DNA from 2 places in the Aeromonas sp. Marseille-Q7275 genome. Region 2 is predicted to be linked to the other one. Evidence: predicted binding sites of a transcription regulator. Region 2 holds the regulator's gene; the other holds the start of a gene.
What was found. The regulator NrdR, encoded in region 2, represses ribonucleotide reductase genes. The targets are predictions, from matches to a motif close to CACNNTATANNGTG.

Region 1: the regulator NrdR is predicted to act here: its motif matches at 2,077-2,090, upstream of nrdA (class 1a ribonucleoside-diphosphate reductase subunit alpha).

Annotation. Positions count from the first base shown of each region.
Region 1 is NZ_CBCPLW010000011.1:82,298-85,703, reverse strand. Features, by position in the region: gene gyrA (DNA topoisomerase (ATP-hydrolyzing) subunit A) at 1-37, opposite strand, end outside; gene ubiG (bifunctional 2-polyprenyl-6-hydroxyphenol methylase/3-demethylubiquinol 3-O-methyltransferase UbiG) at 237-953, shown strand; gene ACWPWQ_RS12230 (HAD family hydrolase) at 953-1,636, shown strand; gene nrdA (class 1a ribonucleoside-diphosphate reductase subunit alpha) at 2,188-3,406, shown strand, end outside.
Region 2 is NZ_CBCPLW010000007.1:107,338-110,743, forward strand. Features, by position in the region: gene glyA (serine hydroxymethyltransferase) at 1-833, shown strand, start outside; gene nrdR (transcriptional regulator NrdR) at 986-1,435, shown strand; gene ribD (bifunctional diaminohydroxyphosphoribosylaminopyrimidine deaminase/5-amino-6-(5-phosphoribosylamino)uracil reductase RibD) at 1,726-2,835, shown strand; gene ACWPWQ_RS08785 (riboflavin synthase) at 2,891-3,406, shown strand, end outside.

The sequences.
Region 1 (3,406 bases), on a different contig from region 2:
TGTTGACCGGCGTGATCTCTCTGGCCAGATCGCTCATAGAAAGCCTTAATCCCTAATTAGTTGTTCTTTGGCTTAAACAGCGCGACATGGTAACACACTGAGCCAAATACCTTAAGCCACAAATCCGGGTAACACGTCGGGCTGGTGTGCCCAAGTCCGTCCGTTATAATGCCCGCCAGGACAATAGATTGCGCGCGCCCTGCCCGCTGCGCGCCCTGCCACAGGATCATCAAAAAATGAATAGTGATGCCAATGTCGATCTGACAGAAATCGCCAAATTTGAAGCCATCGCCTCCCGCTGGTGGGACATGGAGGGCGAGTTCAAGCCCCTGCACCAGATCAACCCGGTGCGCCTTGACTGGATCACCGACAAGAGCGGCGGCCTGTTTGGCAAGCGCGTGCTCGACATCGGCTGCGGCGGCGGCATCCTCTCCGAGAGCATGGCCCGCCGGGGTGCTCGCGTGACCGGCATCGACATGGGCAAGGAGCCCCTCGGGGTCGCCCGCCTGCACGCCCTGGAGCAGGGTGTGGAGCTCGAGTATCGCCAGATCACCGCCGAAGCTCATGCCGCCGAGGCCCCCGGCCAGTACGACGTGGTCACCTGCATGGAGATGCTGGAGCACGTGCCGGATCCCGCCTCCGTGCTGCGCGCCATCGCCACCCTGGTGCGACCGGGGGGCAAGGTGTATGTCTCCACCATCAACCGCAACCCGAAAGCCTACCTGATGATGATCCTGGGGGCCGAGTACCTGCTGAAAATGGTGCCCAAGGGCACCCATGATCACAAAAAGTTCATCACCCCCGCCGAGCTGTGTCGAATGGGGGAAGCCGCGGGCCTGCTGGTGCGGGACATGAGCGGGGTGCACTACGCGCCGCTCTCCAACAGCTTCAAGCTCGGCAGGAACGTCGACGTCAACTACATGGTGGCCTTCGTGCGCCCGGAGTCAGTCTGATGAGCACCGACAAGGCGCCCCTGCGCTGCGTGCTGTTCGATCTGGACGGCACCCTGCTCGACACGGCCCCGGATCTCGGCGCCGCCGTCAACCATGTGCTGGTGAGCGAAGGCTTTGCCCCGCTGCCCGAGGCCATCATCCGCCAGACCACCTCCCACGGGGCCCTCGGGCTGCTCAAGGCGGGCCTGGGGGAGGATCTGCTGGAAGAGCTGGGGGCGACGCGCCTTCGCACCGCCCTGCTCGACCATTACGCCGCCAACCTCTGCGTCGGTACCCGTCCCTATGAAGGGATGCTGGATCTCATCGAATGGCTCGATGAGAAGAAGCTGCCCTGGGGCATAGTCACCAACAAGCCGGGCTTTCTCACCGAGCCGCTGCTGGCCGCCCTGCCCGAGCTTGCCAGCTGTGGCGTCACCGTCAGCGCCGACACCCTGCCGGTACGCAAGCCAGACCCGGCCCCCATGTTCTTTGCCTGCGAGCGGCTCGGGGTCGAGGCGAGCCACTGCCTTTATGTGGGGGACCATGTGCGCGACATCGAGGCGGGGCGCAACGCCGGCATGCGCACCGCGGTGGCGGGCTGGGGCTATCTGAGCGATGACGAGGATACCGCCGACTGGGGCGCCGACCTGCACTTTGATACGGTACAGGCCCTGCACCACTGGCTGCGCTACGAGCTGACCTGAGTCAGCCCTGTTCCGCATGACGTTATAGATGGATCATCCGGGCAGCTTTAACGCCAAATGGTTCCCAGATGAGCACGATGCTCACTCACCGGGCCGCACAATGGCAATGACAAGGGGCGCAGATGCGCCCCTTGTTTTGAGAGGATGACAAGTGCGCGCCTGCGGGGACAGGACAGCTTTTGACCCTGGCTGCACAAGGGATAACCAGGCTGAATTTGCTAGTAAAAACACCCCCTTTTCGCAAGCAAAAAAAGTTATTTAAATTTTCCATCTTCGATCATCGGACTTGCATTTGCCGGATCGGACGGATGAAAACCCACTCACTGTGAGCAGTCACTAACTCGAACCCGAACACCCACAATTTATCCACAGCTAATGCGTTATCCACAGATTGCAATGCCGTGCCGACCTCACTATCTTGTAGTTCGAATTTAAAATAACACTATATCTTGTGATTCATGGCGCACTTCGCCCCCAGGCCACCCTACAGAAGGGAACCCTGGATGCTGGGCGCCATGGTTTTTCGGGAATCAACTAAAGGTCATCAGCCAATGAACTTGTTTGTGACGAAGCGTAACGGCCACAAAGAACCCATCGATCTGGATAAAATTCACCGCGTGCTCGACTGGGCAGCCGAGAAGCTCGACAACGTGTCGGTCTCCCAGGTGGAGCTCAAGTCCCACATCCAGTTCTATGACGGTATCCGTACCGCCGACATCCACGAAACCGTCATCAAGGCCGCTGCTGACCTGATCTCCGAACAGAGCCCGGATTACCAGTACATGGCCGCCCGCCTGGCCATCTTCCACCTGCGCAAGAAGGCCTACGGCCAGTTCGAGCCGCCCCACCTCTACCAGCACGTCGCCCGTCTGGTGGACATGGGCAAGTACGACAAGCACCTGCTGACCGACTATACCCAGGCCGAATTCGAGGAGCTCAACGCCCACCTCGACCACTGGCGTGACATGGACTTCTCCTACGCGGCGGTCAAGCAGCTGGAAGGCAAGTACCTGGTGCAGAACCGCGTCACCGGCGAAATTTACGAGAGCCCGCAGTTCCTCTACATCCTGGTGGCGGCCTGCCTCTTCTCCAAGTATCCGAAAGATACCCGTCTGGACTACATCAAGCGTTTCTACGATGCGGTCTCGACCTTCAAGATCTCCCTGCCCACCCCCATCATGAGCGGCGTGCGCACCCCGACCCGTCAGTTCAGCTCCTGCGTGCTGATCGAGTGCGATGACAGCCTGGATTCCATCAATGCCACCGCCAGCGCCATCGTCCGTTATGTCTCCCAGCGCGCCGGCATCGGCATCAACGCCGGACGCATCCGTGGTCTGGGCAGCCCCATCCGTGGCGGCGAAGCCTTCCACACCGGCTGCATCCCCTTCTACAAGTACTTCCAGACTGCCGTGAAGTGCTGCTCCCAGGGCGGCGTGCGCGGCGGTGCCGCCACCCTCTTCTACCCCCTGTGGCACACCGAGGTGGAGAGCCTGCTGGTACTGAAGAACAACCGCGGCGTGGAAGAGAACCGGGTCCGTCATATGGACTACGGGGTGCAGATCAACAAGCTGATGTACCAGCGCCTCATCAAGGGCGGCGACATCACATTGTTCTCCCCGTCCGATGCACCTGGCCTGTACGACGCCTTCTTCGCGGATCAGGACAAGTTCGAGCAGCTCTACGTCAAGTACGAGCAGGATCCGTCCATTCGCAAGAAGACCCTCAAGGCGGTGGATCTCTTCTCCCTGATGATGCAGGAGCGCGCCGGCA
Region 2 (3,406 bases):
ACATCATCCCCTACGGCATCGATGAGTCCGGCAAGATCGACTATGACGAGATGGAACGTCTGGCGGTCGAGCACAAGCCGAAGATGATGATAGGTGGCTTCTCCGCCTACTCCGGCATCGTCGATTGGGCCCGCATGCGCGAGATCGCCGACAAGATCGGTGCTTACCTGTTCGTCGACATGGCCCACGTGGCCGGTCTGATTGCCGCTGGCGTCTACCCGAACCCGGTGCCCCACGCCCACGTGGTCACCTCCACCACCCACAAGACCCTGGCCGGTCCGCGCGGTGGTCTGATCCTCTCCGCCGCCGACGACGAAGATCTGTACAAGAAGCTGAACTCCGCCGTCTTCCCGGGTGGTCAGGGCGGCCCGCTGATGCACGTCATCGCCGGCAAGGCCGTGGCCTTCAAGGAAGCGCTGGAGCCCGAGTTCAAGACCTACCAGGCCCAGGTCGTCAAGAACGCCAAGGCTATGGCCGCTACCTTTATCGAGCGCGGTTACAAGATCGTCTCCGGCGGCACCGACAACCACCTGATGCTGGTTGACCTCATCGGCCGCGAGCTGACCGGTAAGGACGCCGACGCCGCACTGGGCAAGGCCAACATCACCGTCAACAAGAACTCGGTGCCGAACGACCCGCGCTCTCCGTTCGTCACCTCAGGTGTGCGGATCGGTACCCCGGCCATCACCCGCCGCGGTTTCAAGGAAGCCGAGTCCATCCAGTTGGCCAACTGGATCTGCGACGTGCTGGACAACCACGACAACGACGCCGTGCTGGCCACCGTTCGCGAGAAGGTGCTGGATATCTGCCGCCGTTTCCCGGTTTATGCCTGATCGGCCAGACAGCCTGGTTTGAGACCAATGCCACCTTAGGGTGGCATTGTTTTTTCTGGGCTTTTACCGGCTTTGGATGGCCGTGCTACACTGGCCGGCCAAGATCCTGACCCCGCGGGGCAGGTGCCTTTTCCGTTAACGCCGGAGGTCCGATGCATTGCCCTTTCTGTAGTGCGGTTGATACCAAGGTGATCGATTCCCGTCTGGTGGCAGAAGGCCATCAGGTGCGCCGCCGTCGTGAATGCCTGCTCTGCCACGAGCGCTTCACCACCTTCGAGATGGCCGAGCTGGTGATGCCCCGTGTCATCAAGTCCAACGGCTCCCGCGAGCCCTTCAATGAAGACAAGCTGCGGGCCGGCATACTGCGGGCCCTGGAGAAGCGGCCGGTGAGCATGGAGGCCATCGAAAAGGGGGTCAATCACATCAAGTCCCGGCTGCGTGCCACCGGCGAGCGCGAAGTCGCGTCCCAGCTGGTGGGCAACCTGGTGATGGATGAGCTCAAGAGCCTGGACAAGGTGGCCTATATCCGCTTCGCCTCCGTCTATCGCAGCTTCGAGGACATCCGCGAATTCGGTGAAGAGATCGCCAAGCTGGAGAAGTGAGGAGGGTCGGGTGAGCAAAGCAATATCCGCTTCACCCTCTCTACCTCAGGACTCGAGGACATCCGCCTTGTTTGTAACAAGAAGCGGTGAAGAGATCGCCAAGTTGGAGAAGTGAGGAGGGTCGGGTGAGCAAAGCAATATCCGCTTCACCCTTCTCTACCTCAGGACTCGAGGACATCCGCCTTGTTTGTAACAAGAAGCGGCGAAGAGATCGCCAAGCTGGAGAAATAAGCCAGCCATCCACGGATTGCGTTAGCACCCCTATTTTCTCGCGTTGAACGGGAGCCCAGATGTTTAGTCAAGATGATTACCAATGGATGAGCCGGGCCCTCGAACTGGCCCGTCGCGGCCGTTACACCACGGCCCCCAATCCCTGTGTGGGCGCCGTGCTGGTGAAGGCCGGCGTGGTGGTGGGGGAGGGTTGGCACCAGCGTGCCGGTGAACCCCATGCCGAGGTCTATGCCCTGCATGCCGCCGGGGAAGAGGCTCGTGGCGCCACCGCCTATGTGACCCTGGAGCCCTGCTCCCATCACGGTCGCACCCCTCCCTGTGCCGAGGCGCTGATCAAGGCCGGGGTGACCCGGGTGGTCGCCGCCATGGTGGATCCCAATCCCCAGGTGGGGGGGCGCGGCCTGCGCATGCTCTCCGAGGCGGGCATCAAGACCGACTTCGGCCTGCTCAGCGCCGAGGCCGAGGCCCTCAACCCCGGCTTCTTCAAGCGGATGCGCACCGCCTTCCCGCAGGTGACGGTCAAGCTCGGCGCCAGCCTCGACGGTCGCACCGCCATGGCGAGCGGCGAGAGCCAGTGGATCACCTCCCCGGAGGCGCGCCGGGACGTGCAGCGGCTGCGTGCCCGCCACGATGCGGTGCTCTCCAGCGCCGAGACGGTGCTGGCCGACGGCGCCTCCCTCAACGTGCGCTGGGACGAGCTGCCGGCCTCGGTCAAGGCCGTTTATCCCAAAGAGACCCTGCGCCAACCGCTGCGGGTCATCGTCGATTCCCAGAACCGGCTGACCCCGGACTTGCCCCTGTTCCAGAGCGAGAGCCCTGTGCTGCTGGCCCGTCATAAGGTCGACGGGGAGTGGCCTGCTTGGGTGCAGCAACTGACCCTGCCGCTGCTGGATGGCAAGCTGGATCTGGTGAGCCTCTTCATGCTGCTGGCCAAGCAGAACATCAACTCTGTGCTGGTGGAGGCGGGCCCCAGACTGTGCGGCGCCCTGCTGGCCAAGGGGCTGGTGGACGAGCTGGTGCTCTATCAGGCCCCCAAGCTGTTGGGGGATGAAGGGCGCGGCCTGTTCCACCTGCCGGAGTTGACCCGGCTGTTCCAGGCCCCCAAGCTTACTGTCAAGGATGTGCGTCTGGTGGGGCAGGACATTCGCATCACAGCGAAAATAGCCTGATTTATCAATGTTCAAGGGGGCAGTCACTGCCCCCGTCATCAGCAAGGTGATCTGCATGTTTACCGGAATTATCGAAGCCATGGGCACCCTGGCCGCCCTGCGCCGCCAAGGGGATGACATGGCCCTCACCGTCCACGCGCCGACCCTGGACTTTGGCGACGTCAAGCTGGGTGACTCCATCGCCACCAACGGCGTCTGCCTGACCGTGGTGGCCCTGGGGGACAAGAGCTACACCGCCGACGTCTCCCTTGAGACGCTCTCTCGCACCGGCTTTGCCGAGGCCAAGGTAGGGGATCCGGTGAACCTCGAGAAGGCGCTGATGCCCACCTCCCGCCTCGGTGGCCACCTGGTCTCGGGCCACGTGGATGGCATCGGCGAGGTGAAGAGCAAGTCCAACAGCGGCCGCGTCATCGAGTACTGGATCGAGGCGCCAAAGGAACTTTCTCGCTACATCGCCGAGAAGGGCTCCATTGCGGTGGATGGCATCAGCCTGACGGTCAACGCCGTGCAGGGGGATCTCTTTCGCCTGACCATTGTGCCCCACACCGCCCAGGAGACCACCATAGCCCGC